DNA from 3 places in the Brevibacillus sp. AG162 genome. Region 2 is predicted to be linked to each of the others. Evidence: riboswitches for the same ligand, from Rfam matches in the RefSeq annotation. Region 2 holds a riboswitch; each other region holds the start of a gene.

What was found. Region 2 has a riboswitch for S-adenosylmethionine ahead of FB479_RS21010 (2,3-diketo-5-methylthiopentyl-1-phosphate enolase). Riboswitches for the same ligand answer to the same signal wherever they lie in the genome.
Region 1: another riboswitch for S-adenosylmethionine. It lies ahead of FB479_RS13655 (ABC transporter permease); the one in region 2 lies ahead of FB479_RS21010 (2,3-diketo-5-methylthiopentyl-1-phosphate enolase).
Region 3: another riboswitch for S-adenosylmethionine. It lies ahead of FB479_RS01820 (homoserine dehydrogenase); the one in region 2 lies ahead of FB479_RS21010 (2,3-diketo-5-methylthiopentyl-1-phosphate enolase).

Annotation. Positions count from the first base shown of each region.
Region 1 covers NZ_VFNO01000003.1:806,230-811,718, forward strand. The annotation lists gene FB479_RS13635 (FAD/NAD(P)-binding oxidoreductase) at 1-1,169, shown strand, start outside; gene FB479_RS13640 (DUF1641 domain-containing protein) at 1,212-1,787, shown strand; gene FB479_RS13645 (MBL fold metallo-hydrolase) at 1,814-3,232, shown strand; gene FB479_RS13650 (sulfite exporter TauE/SafE family protein) at 3,264-4,055, shown strand; SAM riboswitch class I at 4,180-4,284, shown strand; gene FB479_RS13655 (ABC transporter permease) at 4,394-5,326, shown strand; gene FB479_RS13660 (ABC transporter permease) at 5,331-5,489, shown strand, end outside.
Region 2 covers NZ_VFNO01000007.1:164,367-169,855, forward strand. The annotation lists gene FB479_RS20990 (Ger(x)C family spore germination protein) at 1-1,035, shown strand, start outside; gene FB479_RS20995 (1,2-dihydroxy-3-keto-5-methylthiopentene dioxygenase) at 1,078-1,590, opposite strand; gene FB479_RS21000 (methylthioribulose 1-phosphate dehydratase) at 1,604-2,260, opposite strand; gene FB479_RS21005 (2-hydroxy-3-keto-5-methylthiopentenyl-1-phosphate phosphatase) at 2,264-2,932, opposite strand; gene FB479_RS21010 (2,3-diketo-5-methylthiopentyl-1-phosphate enolase) at 2,929-4,143, opposite strand; SAM riboswitch class I at 4,230-4,406, opposite strand; gene FB479_RS21015 (sigma-70 family RNA polymerase sigma factor) at 4,580-5,056, shown strand; gene FB479_RS21020 (anti-sigma factor) at 5,053-5,489, shown strand, end outside.
Region 3 covers NZ_VFNO01000001.1:392,633-398,121, forward strand. The annotation lists gene FB479_RS01805 (Gfo/Idh/MocA family protein) at 1-52, shown strand, start outside; gene FB479_RS01810 (cyclase family protein) at 39-662, shown strand; gene FB479_RS01815 (DinB family protein) at 768-1,283, shown strand; SAM riboswitch class I at 1,502-1,608, shown strand; SAM riboswitch class I at 1,674-1,785, shown strand; gene FB479_RS01820 (homoserine dehydrogenase) at 1,872-3,137, shown strand; gene FB479_RS01825 (CapA family protein) at 3,200-4,369, opposite strand; gene FB479_RS01830 (VOC family protein) at 4,447-5,262, shown strand; gene FB479_RS01835 (NUDIX hydrolase) at 5,290-5,489, shown strand, end outside.

The DNA of each region.
Region 1 (5,489 bases), on a different contig from region 2:
TTGTGGGAGCAGGCTCAGCAGGTATCTCTGTTGCTGCCCGTATCGTCCGGGCTTCCAAAAGGCTCATGGGACAAATCGCCATCATCGATCCCGCATCCAAGCATTATTATCAGCCTTTGTGGACATTAGTCGGAGGGGGTGCCGCGAAAAAAGAGGAATCCGAGCGAGACCTCCCCTCTCTGATACCCGCGGGCGTCGACTGGATTTGCGATGCGGTTACCATGTTTCAACCGGAACAACACACACTCAGTACAAAGCAGGGAACCATCGTTTCCTATGACTATCTCGTTGTTGCTGCCGGTCTGCAACTAGATTGGGAGGGGGTAAAGGGCCTGAAGGATGCCGTCGGGAAGAACGGCGTTTGCAGCAACTACGCATACCAAACGGTAGAAAGTACATGGGAAGCTATCCGGAGCTTTAAAGGCGGCACAGCTATTTTTACGCACCCGAATTCACCCGTAAAGTGCGGCGGAGCCCCTCAGAAAATCATGTATCTGGCTGATGATTACTTTCGCAAGGTACATGTTCGCAACCAGTCAGAGATTATTTTTGCATCGGCGAAGGGAAGTATTTTTGACGTTCCCGCGTATGCCAATACTCTCAATCACGTGATTCGTCGCAAGAACATCGAAACCAGATACAAGCATAACCTGATGGAAGTGCGGGCGGATACCAAAGAAGCAGTCTTCGAGAATCTGGACACCAAAGAGCAGGACGTATGGAAGTATGACATGCTTCATGTGACCCCTCCCATGAAAGCGCCCGATTTCATTGCAAACAGTGTATTGGCAGACACAGGAGGCTGGGTCGATGTCGATCCATTTACGCTTGCGCACAAAAGATACCCCACTATTTTCGGTATCGGCGATTGCACGAATCTTCCTACGTCCAAAACTGGAGCGGCTATACGCAAACAGGCGCCAGTCGTCGAGAAAAACCTGCTCGCGCTGATCAATGGTGCTCCATTGGCTGCCAAGTATGACGGTTATACATCCTGCCCACTCGTAACGGGGTACAACAAACTGGTACTGGCCGAATTTGACTACAACCTGATGCCGTGTGAAACCTTTCCTTTTGATCAATCTGAAGAGAGATTCAGTATGTACGTAATGAAAAGAGAGCTGCTTCCCATTCTTTATTGGAATGGGATGCTAAAAGGATTGATGTAAGACATTCTTTGAAAGAGAGGGAGAGAGGGGGAAAGCAACATTTTGAACGACAGGAAGGAACAGCGAAGCCCTGACATGTTTGTAGAGGATTTATCTGATCCAGAAGTTCAGGAAGCCATCACCATATTGATCCGAAAACTCCCGAAAATAAAAGATACCGTCCTCGCAGCCGAAGAGGGGCTTGAACTAGCCACATCGATCTTGCGCGATCAGGAATCACTACGGTATTTGTTTGAGCGAGTAGATAGTCAACTGTCTCGTTTCTTTGTGGAAAAAGAATCACTAGACGCCCTGTTCACTTTGCTTGATAAAATGCCAAAGCTTGTTCAATATCTCAGCGTTCTCGAACAAGCTGCTGATTTTTTGGAAAGCCTCGGAAAGGATAAGGAATCGCAGCAATATTTGCTCAACGGGATGAAAGCGTACATCGCTCCAGTGTCCGCGCAAGTGGAGCACGGAGTAGCTGTCTTCCAGGAAGCAAAGAAAAGAGCCGAACGTAAAAGCGAACCCGTTTCCGTGTTCACGCTTTACAAGCTCATGAAAGATCCCACCGTCCAAAAGTCACTTCGCTTTACCCAATCGCTGCTCGAGGTACTCGCGGAAAAATCAAGCAAATAATAGACGTGTAAAAGGAGGAATGCACCATGTTGTTGCGTTACTTTTATGATGAAATGCTGGCCCATGCATCGTATCTGGTCGGCTGCCAAAAAACCGGGGAGGCGATCGTGATCGATCCCGCCCGCAATCTGGCTCCTTATTTTCAAGTCGCCAAAGCAGAGGGGGTTACGATTGTAGCCGCCACCGAAACCCACATTCACGCTGATTTTGTATCTGGTGCCAGGGAACTGGGTGCAGCTTATCAGGCCAAGCTGTTTTTATCCAATGAGGGCGATGAAGATTGGAAATATCAATCCTTGGAAGGATTGAACCATCAGCTTGTCCACGATGGGGATTCCTTTTTGATCGGGAACTTGCTATTTGAAGTCATGCATACCCCTGGCCATACCCCTGAGAGCATCTCCTTCCTTTTGACAGACCTCGGAGGGAATGCAAATCGCCCCATCGGGATCTTCACGGGAGATTTCGTCTTTGTCGGCGATATCGGCAGGCCGGACTTGCTCGAAAAAGCGGCGGGTATGAAGGGTACGTCCGAGGCAGGTGCAAGAGCTATGTTCCAGTCCCTCCAAAAATTCAAGCAGCTGCCGGATTATATGCAGGTATGGCCAGCTCATGGCGCAGGGAGTGCTTGCGGGAAAGCACTGGGAGCCGTGCCGTCTTCTACCGTCGGTTATGAAAAGCTCTTTAACTGGGCGATGTCACACTCCAATGAAGAGGAATTCGTCAAGGCACTCCTGGATGGACAACCAGAGCCACCGAAGTATTTTGCAGTGATGAAACGCGTGAATAAAGAAGGCCCTGCATTGCTCAAGGAACTCCCTGTTATCCAAGAGTTCAACTCGATTGAAGCGGTAAAGGAATCGCTGGAAAACGGTCAAATTGTGGATACGCGTCCTTTCCAGAAATTTTCCAAGGGGCATTTGCCGGGAACACTTCATATTCCTTTTAACAAATCATTTGCCAACTGGGCGGGCTGGATCGTCGATTACAATCGCCCGGTTCACATCCTGGCCGCTCCAGATGAGCTGGACGGGATTTTGCAAGCCTTGCATTCCGTAGGGATTGATCGTGTTACGGGCTTTATCGATAGCGGTAAGCTACTGGAAAGGGAAGAGTCTTCGCTCGAGACAATCGAAGAGGTAACACCGTTAGAGATTGCAGAAAGGGTGGAAAAGGGAGAGGTTCATGTAGTAGATGTACGTAATCTAGCTGAGTGGAAGGAAGGACACATTCCGGACGCACAGCACGTCATGCTCGGTACACTCGCAATGCGGCTGGATGAGATTCCTCACGACAAGCCGCTTCTCGTACAGTGCCGTTCCGGTGCCCGATCCGCCATAGGCGCAAGCATTCTTCAGGCAAACGGATTTAAGGATGTCATGAATTTAAGCGGCGGAATCTTGAAATGGCAACTAGACGGCTTGGCACTCGTAGAACGAGAATAAAACGAAGCGAGGTGTTGCAAAGGGTGAGCCTATGACTATCGACCTTGTGATCACACTGTTTGTTATCGGTTTCGCGGGATCGTTTATCTCTGGTCTCGTCGGAATCGGGGGCTCCATCATCAAGTATCCGATGCTTTTGTACATTCCGCCCGCCCTTGGATTCGTTGCTTACACGGCTCACGAAGTATCCGGAATAAGTGCCGTCCAAGTATTTTTTGCCACTCTGGCTGCTGTTTGGTCTCTGCGCAAAGATAAGCTTATTCATTACCAGCTGGTTCTGTACATGGGAAGTGCCATTATTGTCGGGAGTTTGCTTGGAGGGTATGGAGGGAAATTTCTTTCGGCTGAAGCCATCCATATCGTTTACGCCATTCTGGCCACCATAGCTGTAATCTTGATGTTCCTGCCAAAAAAGCGAGTGGACGAACGAGAACAGACCGAGGTTATCTTTCATAAACCAACAGCCGTATTATCCGCTTTGGTTGTCGGGGGCGCCTCCGGAATTGTCGGGGCAGCTGGCGCTTTTATTTTGGTTCCCATCATGTTGATCATCCTCAAGATTCCGACAAGAGTAACGATTGCTTCCTCTCTTGCTATTACGTTTCTTTCCTCCATCGGTTCGACGGTTGGGAAATGGATGGCGGGGGACATATTGCTGTGGCCATCCGTGGTCATGGTAATCGCCAGCATCCTGGCAGCGCCCATCGGTACGAAGGTCAGCAAACGGTTGAACACCCGGATTCTCCAAACCATTCTTGCCTTGTTGATCCTAGGAACCACGATTAAGATTTGGGCCGACATCTTCATTTTCATAGGGGTGTGAAGATTTACTTTTTCCATAAAGCAAAAATAAAGAAAAATCAATTGTCATGGAACAGCGTTGACATATCCGAGTAAAGTGATAAGATAAAAAAGAATTTTACGATGAAATTAAATTTCATAGAACATTCTTATCAAGAGTGGTGGAGGGACTGGCCCGATGAAACCCGGCAACCTTGGTCTAATTGACCTTACGGTGCCAATTCCTGCGGATGTATTCTGCGAGATAAGAAGGTGGGAACCGCGAAATCGCCCCTCTTCTTTTCGGAGAGGGGTTTTCTCTATTTTTAATTCGTAGTATTCATATCTGTTTACTTATTTTTATGTTAAGGAGGAAACAACGTGCTTCATTATGCGGTCAAGCGTGGCTTTCTCATGATCGTTACCCTGTGGATCATTGTCACAGTAACGTTTGTGACCATGCACCTGATTCCGGGTGACCCGTTCGCATCTGACGCCAAAATGCTTCCCGAAGAAGTGGTGAAGAACATGCGGGCGGAGTACAACCTGGATCAGCCAATCACGGTACAGTATCTGCTCTATCTGAAAGGATTGCTGCAATTTGACTTGGGGCCCTCAATCCAGTCGAAGACGAGAGATGTGAACACGCTCATTGCAGAAGGATTTCCCGCCTCGGCTGTCCTGGGACTCCAGTCGTTTATTGTCGCGCTGGCAGGTGGAATCACACTGGGAATTGTAGCGGCACTCTATCACAATCGAACCTTGGATTTCTTGTCCATGTTTGCAGCCATCATTGGGATCTCCGTCCCCAGTTTTATTCTGGCGCCACTGTTGATCAAGTACTTGGCTGTCAAATGGGAGCTTTTTCCTGTTGCTGCGTGGGGGAGCTGGGAACACTCGATTCTTCCAACGCTTGCGCTCGCTATCGGTCCGCTCGCCATTATCGCCCGTTTCGTCCGAGCCAGCATGCTTGAGGTTTGGCAGCAGGAATACATAAGCACGGCGGAGGCGAAAGGGCTCGGCACCTTTACGATTGTCGTTCGACACGGGATGCGCAATGCCATCCTGCCGGTTCTTACCTTTATCGGTCCGCTGTTTGCCAACCTGATGACCGGAACCTTTGTGGTGGAAAAGATTTTCGCCATTCCCGGGCTCGGCAAATACTTCGTGGAAAGCATTTTTAACCGCGATTATCCCGTTATTTTGGGAATGACAGTGTTTTACAGCTTTGTACTCATTTTTACTTTGTACATCATCGACCTGCTGTATAGGGTGATTGACCCGCGCATCAGATTGACGAGTGGAGGGAAGTAGCGTTATGGCCAATCAGGCAACACAACTGGATTCCCTGTTTCGACCGGTCGACCGAAACCGGCTTTCCGAAGAAATTCGGGAACGTCCCAGTCTTAGTTATTGGCAGGAGGTATTGCAGCGGGTATGCCGTAACAAGCTGGCAATGCTCGGGTTCTTCCTGCTC
Region 2 (5,489 bases):
GCAACCCTTTCTCTTATGATCGGAATTGATTTGAATGAAAAAAATGAACTCCTCATTTATATGACAAGCCCAGTGTTCAGCAGGGAAGCAAAAGAAAAAACAGAGGAATTCGGCCTCCGGGCATCTAGCATGCGAGAAGCGAGAATGGGCTTTGATGAGATCGTAACGGCTCTGACCGTATCAGGCAAAATCCAATTGATTGTGCTGGGAAAGCGTTTATTGCAGCACCCGGATTGGTTTCGGTTATTGGATGTCGTTTTTCGTGATGCGAAGTTCACAGTCAACGCACGAATGGTCATGCTTGATGGCCCTTTGAACGAGCTGTTTGAATACAAGCCAAAGGACAAACCTCGCCTTGCGCTGCATATGACGAAATTAATTGATACAGCCAATCAAAGAAATCTGACGGTAAAGACCAGAGCGCAGGAATTTCATCGGCAAATGTTTGAAAAAGGCATGACGCCCCATATATCGGAGTTGAAGAAGACGAAGCATGCGGTGAGAGTAATGGGAACCGCATTGTTAACGAAAAAAGGAGCTTATGCCGGATTGATCGAGCCGCGGGATACAATTCTCTTGCAGATGCTTCTTCATGGAAAACAGGGAGAAATATCCGTCACTCTCCCGGTTAAGTTGCCAAGCGATCAGAATCCCATTGTAAAGGAAAGAGTCAGCTTTTTTGTAAAAGGCGTCAACAAAAAAGTGAAGACGACCTATCGAGACGGTACATTCCATTTCGATATTCAGTTGAAATTGCGTGTGTCTATATCAGAGAGGCTGTTTCCTTTCAACATGGAAAAAGAGTACAAAAAGCTGGAACAGATGATTGCCGAAGAACTCCACAAGAACTATGCCCAGCTTATCAAAAAATGCCAGGAAGCCAAGACGGATCCTTTTGGTTTTGGCCTTTATGCGCGAGCCTATGAATATGAGGAATGGAAAAAAGTTAAAGATGACTGGCCGACAGCCTTTTCAAAAGCAACGGTTCAATTGAAACCAGAAGTGACGATTAAAGGAAATGGAGTCATAAAATAAGAAAACACCCTGGTATCCGAACGGGACCAGGGTGTTGCTTATTTAATAGATCGCTTCCCAGCCTGCAGGAGTGACGAACAGGCGAATCGCTTTGATTTTGCGGTCGTCCATCAGGGTGAAGTAGTGGCGGTAGTTCGGCGGTACGGAGATCAGATCGCCTGGCTCCAGCTCGACGTCGAAGTAGCGACCGTCTTTGCCTTTGATAGCGAAAATACCGTGACCATCGACGCAGAAGCGGCACTCATCGTCGGTGTGGTGATGCTCGCCCTTGAATTTCACCAGCAACTCGTCGAGGTTAGGCGTTTTGTCAGAGAGGACGATAATGTCTGCTGTCAAGTAACCGCGACGTTTGCTGATCGCATCGATTTCCGGCTTGAACGTGTCGAGAATTTCTTGTTTCTCCTCGTCGGTTGGGCTGTAGTTATCACGGTGCTTTGGATCAAGTCGATCCACGCCCCATTTTTCGTAAATGATCTCTTGAGTGTCCAGGAAGGAGACAACTTCCTCGGGTGCTGAAATGTACTCATTGTTGTCGTGAAAACGAATTTGTGCCATCGTTTATTCCTCCTTAATTGGTGGTTGTAGTGGACACGACTGCTTGGCGCAATTGCAGCCAGCGGGCGTGATACTCGAATAGGAATTCAAAAGCTTCCAGGTGGCGCTTGGCTTCGAAGTCATTTCCGCCCCAGGTGTAGATACCGTGGTTACGGATGAGTACGCCAGGAACTTCTGGTGTGATCACTTTTTCAATTTCGGCAGCCAAGGTCGGAATATCGGCAAAGTTCTCAACAATCGGAACAGTAATGCGCGCGTTTTCTTCCCAGATTCCAAGTCCCTTGATCAGCTCTTGTCCTTGAAGGGAGAAAGCGCGTTGTCCAAAGTACAGCTCGGAAATGAGGTTGTTCCACACGGTATGGACGTGGAAGCAAGCACCTGCCTTCGGGAACGTTTTGTAGACGACAGCGTGGATGAGTGTTTCCGCGGAAGGCTTGAGTGCAGTTTCATCCACCGGACGCGAGTCTTGATCCACGACCAGATAATCTTCAGGGGACAGCTTGGTTTTGTCTTTGCCACTTGCCGTTACGGCAAATTGCAAGGGATCATTTTGTATCTTTATGGAGAGATTGCCACTGGTGCCGGGAAACCAGTCCCGGCGGGCAAATGTCAGCTTGGCGTCATCCAGACGGCGAAAGGCATCCAGACGTTGTTCGAGTGTTGCGGTCATGATTTAGACAACCTCCTGTTGGACTTGCTGTAAAATGCGAATCACATCGTGGAACGTGGCAAACTTGCTATGCGGCAATTGCAGCTCTTCCGCCTTGTCAGCGAGGAAGGAACGGGCAATCACATAGTCAGCGATTTTGGCTCCAGCCAAATCCGTGATGGAATCGCCGATGACGATGCGGAAATGGGATGCTGGATCGTAACGGCGGATGATTGTCGTCTTGCACATGCCGCAGCCGTTCGAGCAATGTTCATCGCAAGCGTTGGGCCACGTAATGGTGATGCGCTCTCCGCTGAAATCACTGCCGTTGCAGTAAATCGGCACATCGGAGAGATCGAAAGGTGCCAGGATAGGCTCCAGGAAAAAGTCGATGCCGCCACTCGTGATCAACAGCTCGATGCCTTCTTCGCGGCAATAGCTCACGAATTCAGCAAATCCTGGGCGGATGGTCGCTTCTTGGACAATAAAATCGATAATGTCCTGGCGCAAGGAGGAGGGCAGGAGCTGAAACAGCTTGCCGACCCCTTCCTGAACGCTTATTTTTTGTGAAAGGATTTGCTCCGTCAAGGCTTCCCACTCAGGGGGAGCAAACTTGCGGACAATCGCTACAATGTTGTCTTTTTCGGTAATCGTTCCGTCGAAATCGCAGAACAGGACGAGCTTTTTGCTCATCGTGCGCCACCCCACTTTTCCAGGGCGATCGCCAGCTCTTGTGATTCCGCTGCGGCTTCTTCCAATGTTCGGCCAGCGGTGACAGCCTCAATCGCAGCAACGAACGCTTTCGCTCCTGCGGTTGCTCCACCGGGATGACCGTGGATTCCGCCTCCTGCATTGACGATTTGATCTAAACCAAAGTCTTGATACAGCTGTGGAACCAGCCCTGGATGAATGCCGGCAGACGGAACCGGGAAGGAACGGCGGACACCGTTCAGCGGGTCGGTCAAATGCTTGGCGAGCCGCAACGCTTCTGTTTTGTCCAAGGCGACATTGCCATAAGGAGATGGGAAGAGCACCAAATCTGCCCCAGCTACACGCATCAACGTTCCGAGCAGAAGCGGGGTGGCGATGCCGTAGTCAGGCGATGGATAGTAAGCGCCTGCCAATGCTGGATGTGCCATGATCGGTACGTGTACATCAGGATCGGCTGCCAAACGATGCAGGGCATCGAAACCAAAGGCCAGCACGTTGAACAAGAGGCAGTCAGCACCCGCATCTACTGCACGTTTCGCTTTTTCGTTCAGCTCATGCACAGGTCCAGTCAAGTTGGCTGCATAGAGGACGGGCTTGCCTGTTTCGGCTTCCGTCTCTTGGGCGATTTGCTTGAACGCTTTGATCCGTTCGATAAAAGGAGCACGGTCATCTGCAAAGAAGATTTCGTCATCTTTCACGAGATCGACTCCACCCAAGGCTTGCGCCCGGAATTGCGTCCTCAGATCGTCGAAAGGAAGACCCAGGCACGATTTGAAAATGCTCATCAAGAGCGGACGGTTATGTGCCCCTAAACGTTCGCGCAGACCATCAATGCCGAACTTCGGTCCCGGAAAAGCCTGGAGGAATGAGTCAGGGAAAACGATGTCGACGAGCTTGATTTTGCCATCCATCGATAGTTTGCCGAATATTCCAGTCAACAAGGATGGAATGTCCGCTGTAAAATTACGAGTCGGATAGCTGACGGTAATCAGACCGCGTGTTTCTCCGTTTTCCAGTGTCGCAAGTGGTGTCGCGCTCACGGCTTCACCGAGATACGGTGCTAGCTCAGCTTGCTTGGCAAGCGGCAGGTCCGTCCAGGAGCCGACTGTCATACCAACAGCAATGGCTTGGGCTTTCTTGTTCAAGTCTTTTGCTTGTGTGAGATAGGTAACGAGGATACGTTGTTCACTCATGGTACGTCTAATCCTCCTTGTATGAATTAAAAAAGCCTCCCCTTTGAGCAGGGAGGCGGTTGTCGACTATGAAAGCGTCTCGTCTCCTCTCATCTCTCGGGTCAGTAGCCGAGACGAGCCAAAGACGCTCCATCTCGACTCTTATCCGTTGGAATTAGCACCGTTTCGCTATCCAAGGTACGCATTATCATCGTACGTTTCATGGTATAGCGCCGGTTGCCGGGCATCATAGGGCCAGTCCCTCAGCCAGCTCGCGATAAGAGTTATTCGTTTCCCCCCATGATATGACGTTCATTGTCAGGAGTCAATCTTTGTTTTTGCAGAGAATGTGCAGCAGGTTATTAGAAAAATAAGACGAAGGTGAAACTTTTTGGCAATTCCTTCGTGGTAAGGGAGGAAGGGGTGTGAACGGCTTGGGAAAGTAGGTCTGGAGGATGTGTACCAGCTGCATGTAAACGATATTTACCGCTATCTTTTCCGGCTGACACGAGATGAGAGGCTGGCAGAGGATTTGACACAGGAAACCTTTTGTCGTGCCTTCTCTTCCTTGGACGACTACCGTGGAGAAAAAGTACGGCCCTGGCTGTTCAAGGTGGCCTATCACGCTTTCGTGGACGGTTATCGCAAGAAGACGAAACAACGATTTGCGTTTGTGGAAGCCCTGCCAGAGCGGCGTGATCAATCTGCGGTCGATCCGGCAGAGCATGTCGTGAACAAGGAGCTGTGGGAAGTGGCTCATGATTATTTGGAGAAGCTTCCGGAAAAGCAGAGACAGGTCATTTTGTTATCTGCCATGCAGTTTTCCTACGCGGAAATGGCCGTGGTACTCGGGATCGAGCTGGCAGACGTCAAACGTTCCTTGTTTCGGGGACGGCAAAAGATGCGGCAGTTGTGGAGGGAGGAAAGCCGATGATGAACAAGGATGAGAATAATCGCGAGCAAAGACTGCTTGCTTATTTGCGTGGGGAAATGGCGGAAGAAGATTCAAAACAATTCGAGGAGGAAATAGCTGCTGACGAGGAATATGCACAGCGGTTGGAGAGGCTTTTGCTGGGGGAAGAAATGGGAGAGGACAACGTGAAAACCAAACAGCCTGAAACGCTGTCAGCTGAAAAACAGCGCGCCATTGTTCGCCGGGGGAAGTGGAAAAATCGGTTGTCCAACGCTGGATTCACTATAGGGCTTCCCTTTTTGGCCGGAGTTGTGTTGTTGATTCTGAATGGCTGGGTCGGGTCATTGATGCATGAAGATCTGTTCCGCGTTGCGAAGTCGATGGTCAACTTTACGCAGCCAGGTGTGAGAGTGGGGAGTAGCGGTTCACAAGTTGGATTGCTGTACGGCAATAT
Region 3 (5,489 bases), on a different contig from region 2:
GATCGAAAAAAACAGTAAGCAAGGGGAGGGCGTTTGGGATGAAAATGTATGATGTTACCGCCACCGTATACGAAGGAATGACGGTGTATAAAAACAAGCCGGAAAAGCAGCCGAAAATACGTACTGCTACCAGTGGCTATGTAACAGAATCGAGAATCGACATGGACCTTCACACGGGTACCCATGTAGATGCTCCCCTGCACATGGTGAATGCTGGTGATACATTTGAGAGTATTTCATTGGAGAAGCTGGTAGGCAGTTGCAAGGTTCTCGATCTCACAGCGGTAGAGGACAGGATCACTCGCTCCGACTTGGAGAGCTTCGATCTTGCGCAAGGAGATTTTGTCCTGTTTAAAACGAAAAACTCATTTGAAGAGGCGTTTTCTTTTGAATTCATCTTTCTGTCAGAGGAAGGTGCGGAATATTTAAGTGAGCTGGGGGTACGGGGCATTGGTACCGATGCACTTGGAATCGAACGCAGCCAGGAAGGGCACCCCACACATAAAAAGCTGTTTGCAGCGGGAGTCATTGTCGTGGAAGGCTTGCGGCTCGCAGAGGTCCCGCCAGGTGAGTATTTTCTGGTAGCTGCACCACTCAAGCTGATCGGCACGGATGCAGCCCCGGCAAGGGTCCTATTGTTTGAAGGCTTACATAGCGTGTAATGGTGACAGTCACCCCTATGAAGATCAGGCGGGTTCATTCATAGTGGGCTTGGTGTAAGCGTGGCTTTTTTGCAGATAAAATAAATAACGAGGAGTGGGAAGCACATGCTCAGACGACCAGAGCGCGATGAATACGCTGCTTATTTCGACTATTATATTGGACTTGTACCAGAGGGGGAGCTGCAAACGATCCTCACGCAGCAAGGAGAGAGGCAAGTAGCGCTATTTTCGTCACTTGCGCCCGAGCAAATTGATTATCGGTATGCACCAGGCAAATGGACGGTAAAAGAGGTTTTGGGTCATCTCGTCGATGCAGAACGCATCATGAGCTATCGTTTGCTGAGAATCGCGAGAGGAGATCAGACACCCCTCGTCGGTTTTGATGAGAATGCTTTTGTCGAACACGGATGTTTTCAGCTAAGAGACTTCTCAGATTTATTGGAAGAGTATAAGGCTGTCCGGGCCTCCACCATCGCGCAGGTCCGCGGAATCTCTCCAGAAGCGTGGTTGCGTACAGGACTTGCCAACGGAAACAAGCTATCTGCAAGGACGTTGGCCTATGCGATTGCAGGACATGAAGCTCACCACAGTACCATTTTAAAAGAGCGGTATTTGGGGTAAGGCAAAATCTGAGAGTAGAAGTGAGAAAAGACAATTTCATAGGTGGAAACAGGTTCCTTAGGGCGTGTTTCATTGCACGTGCTGCAGTATGGAAGAGGTAGAAAGCCTGTTCACCCACAACTGAAAGCCTTGCCAAATCAGCATGCAATCAGAAAAGAAAGAATTTTGTTGACGCTTGCCTTGGAATTTCTTAGAATAAAGCTCAACAGCATAAATGGTTCTTATCCAGAGAGGTGGAGGGTCTGGCCCGATGAAGCCCGGCAACCGTTGCATATTGCGACAAGGTGCCAATTCCTGCGAGACGTTTCGTCTCGAAAGATAAGAAGCGGGTTACTCCATTAGTAGATGAACCTTCTTCTTAGCGAAGAAGGTTTTTTCAATTTCATATTTTCTTTATCCAGAGAGGTGGAGGGACTGGCCCGATGAAGCCCGGCAACCGTCACACATATTTTGTGACAAGGTGCCAATTCCTGCAGGACATATACGTCCTGGGAGATAAGGAGGGGGAGCATTAGCTGCTAACAAGCCTTCTTCTTATCGAAGATGGCTTTTCTTTTTATCTAAAATTCGGGGTATGGGGTGGTCAGAATGAGTGCAGAAGTGGTACGCGTGGGATTATTGGGATTGGGAACAGTGGGTGGAGGCGTAATCAAAACGATCCGTTCGCAACAGGAGAAGTTGGCTTCTCGTCTGGGAAAACGAATTGAGATCGTCAAAGCATTGGTACGTGACTCGGAAAAAGAGCGGGCGGTTCAAGTCGACCCTGCTTTACTGACAACTGACTTTGAGGATGTATTAAGAAGCGATGTGGACATCGTGGTGGAGGTCATGGGCGGTGTAGAACCTACCTATGACTACGTCCGTGCTTTGATCGAAAAGGGCTGCCATGTAGTAACTGCCAACAAAGAACTCCTGGCGAAAAAAGGAACAGAGCTAGTCGATTTGGCAAATCAGCATCAAGTACATCTTGCCTATGAAGCGAGTGTCGCAGGGGGCATCCCGATCTTGAGCGTGCTCAGGCAGTTCCTTCGCACGAACGATATTCAAGGGGTTCGCGGTATTCTCAACGGAACAACGAATTTCATTTTGACGAAAATGGAGGCAGAGCAGCTCTCTTACCAGGAGGTGCTCAAGCAAGCGCAGGAGCTTGGCTATGCGGAAGCAGACCCTCGCTCGGATGTGGAAGGCTTTGATGCTATGTACAAGTTGTATATCTTGGCACAGCTTGTTTACGGGGAATCGCTGCCTTTAGCTGATGTTGTTCGCAAAGGAATTGCAGATTTGTCAGCAGGTCACATTTGGATTGCGAGCGAGCTGGGGTACCGGATCAAGCTGATCGCGCAGGCCTATCAAGCTGAAAAAGGAATTCGCCTATCTGTTGAACCAACCATGCTTCCGCTGAGCCATCCGTTGGCACAAATCCACGACGCGTTTAATGCTGTACAACTATCCGGCAACATCGTGGGAGACTTGTTGTTTACAGGAAGAGGGGCAGGAGAGCTCCCTACAGCAAGTGCTGTCGTCGAGGATTTGGCCTATTTATTGACGCAGCCATTCACACCGCATCCTACCTGGAAAGAAAAAACGGCTGACAAAGCTGGAGTCACGTTGGACTCGGCAGAACACGTCCTCTGCTATCTTGAGGGCTCATGTCATACTGCTACGCCAGATCGTGTCTTGCATTTCCTTCAGCAGGCAGGAGTAAACGTGCATAAGCTAAAAGTCCAATTCGACTTGGGTGGCGTCTTGCGTGCAGGTTTGATCGTGACAGGAATCAATGAAGAGCATGAGTCCCTATTGAAAAATGATTTTGGCTTAGATGTGCGCTGCTTCCCCATTATCGAATCTGCGTAAGTTAGAGGAATAATAAGAAGAAAAGCCGTATTTCTAGTTACCTGGAAACACGGCTTCTTTTGTCAGGGGGCAGTCTCCACTGCTTTTGCACGCGGCTGTACACGCCCGTCACTTTGTATGTCGACACTCTCCGAAATGGATTCAATGCGTTTTAGCAGGGCAGCGCCGTTGCTTTCGTTCATCGGTACGGCTTGTCCCAATTCTGCGTGAACGGGGAGCATCGTCAGCTCACAATCAGCGTTTTTCGTACAGCTTGCTTGCAGGACCATCGTCTCCCATGTCTTAGGCTCGTTTGATCGTGTGAAAATGAAATTGCCAAGACTGTACGAAATCCATTTGTCGTTGTATCGTTCAAAGCCTTGAAGTACGTGGGGATGACCACCGACAATCAAATCTGCACCAGCATCGATGTAGGCACGAGACAGCTCTTTTTGATGATCGACAGGATAATCGGAGCGTTCCTTGCCCCAGTGTGCAATCACCACGACGAGATCCGCTTGGCTGTTCGCATCTTGGATCGCTTTCACTGCCAGCGTCGGATCATAGGAAGCGGCCATACCTGGCTGGGAATCCCCTGCAAACCAGCTTGTTTCGGGAATGACCCTGCTGAAGCCGAGAATCGCGATCTTGATGCCATTCTTTTCAACGAATACAGGTGAATAGGCACGGCTGGCATCCTTACCGGCGCCGACATATTCAATCCGGTTTTCGTCCAAAGCGTCAAAAGTATCCAGCAATCCCGGGACTCCTTGGTCCATGGAGTGATTATTGGCGAGATTCACCACATCAATCCCAGCGTTTTTCATGGCAGGAACAGCAAGTGGCGATGACTTGTAGACATACGCCTTGTTCTGTGCAGCAACACCTGTGGCAGTGACCGGCGTCTCCAAATTGGCAATCGTGAGGTCATCTTGCAAAAAGAGCGAGCTTACATGCTTATATGGGTAGTCATAGCTGTTTGCGAGTAAGGTTTTCTCTACATTCCCTGACATCATAATGTCACCAACAAAAGTGAGCTGCACATTAGACTTTTGGTTCACCGTATTGTCAGGAGCAGGCTGCGTGTCCGGGTTGGCATGTTCTCCATCCATGGCAATTTGGAATAGGTAGTAGGTTCCGACGACGAAGATGGCCAACACGCTAAATAGGAGTGTGCTCTTTCCAGCCCGTACCCATTTTCTGCGTGATTGCTTGCGCCGAGCTTTTACCCGGCTTGATCTGGTATCGTTCATTTTTCCCCCTTGTATTTCTATCCTTACATAAATGAATTTTGATATCCTATAAGTAATACGAAAAGAGGCGAAAAAAGGTGCGATTAACTTTTGATCATTTGGTTCATTTTGTACAGCGAACTCCACAGGAAGCATCGGAACAATTTTGCCAAGCGGGATTTCATGCGGTAGCTGGAGGGCGTCATGCGTCTTGGGGGACATGGAATAGCCTTAGTTATTTCGGGCTTTCGTATGTTGAATTTTTGGCGGTTGAACGCGAAGAGCTTGCTCGACAATCAGATAATCCGCTCGTACGTCAATGCATTGAGGATAAAGCAAAGGGAGAAGGATTCGGTCAGATTGCGCTTCGGACCAACGAGATGGATGCATGGGCAGAGCGCCTGCGAAGTCAAGGGTTGCAGGTTACTGGACCTGTTGCGGGAAGTCGTACGCGTGATGATGGCACGACGCTTCGGTGGCGGATGCTGTTCCTCGAAGATGCAGATAGTGCCCTTCTACCGCCATTTCTCATTGAATGGTCGCAAACGGATGAAGAGAGACTGGAAGATTTGACGAATCGTGGGATCATTGGCGCACATCCAAACGGTGCAGCCCATCTCCAGTCAGTAGGCTTTGCCGTAAAGGATCTGGAAGAAGCAACCGCACGTTGGCAAAGCTGGTTTGGATGGAAGAAGAGCGCAGTATTCCACGATAAAGAACTGGGGGCTATCTGCCAAGAATTTGAACTTCCGGGTGGAAATGTAGTGCTTTGCCAACCGACTGAGGAGGGACTGGCGCAGACTGCATTAAAAAATCGCGGGCAAAGACCGTTTTTTGCGAGGCTGGCAGGAGCAAGCAAAAATAGCGAGTATAAGATTGGTGGAGGATCTTACTTTCTAGCAGCGCTGGAATAGTCGGTTAGAAGAGATGGAGGCGTACTTATGGGATCACCTCGGCATATGATTTCTGCAGCAGCGATTATCATCAATGAGCGTCAGGAGATTTTATTGATTAAGGGTCCGCGCAGAGGATGGGAAATGCCCGGTGGAAAAGTAGAAGAGGGCGAATCTCTCATGGCGGCAGCCATTCGAGAGACGAAGGAAGAGTGCGGGCTAGAGATTGAAGTGACGAAGTTTTGCGG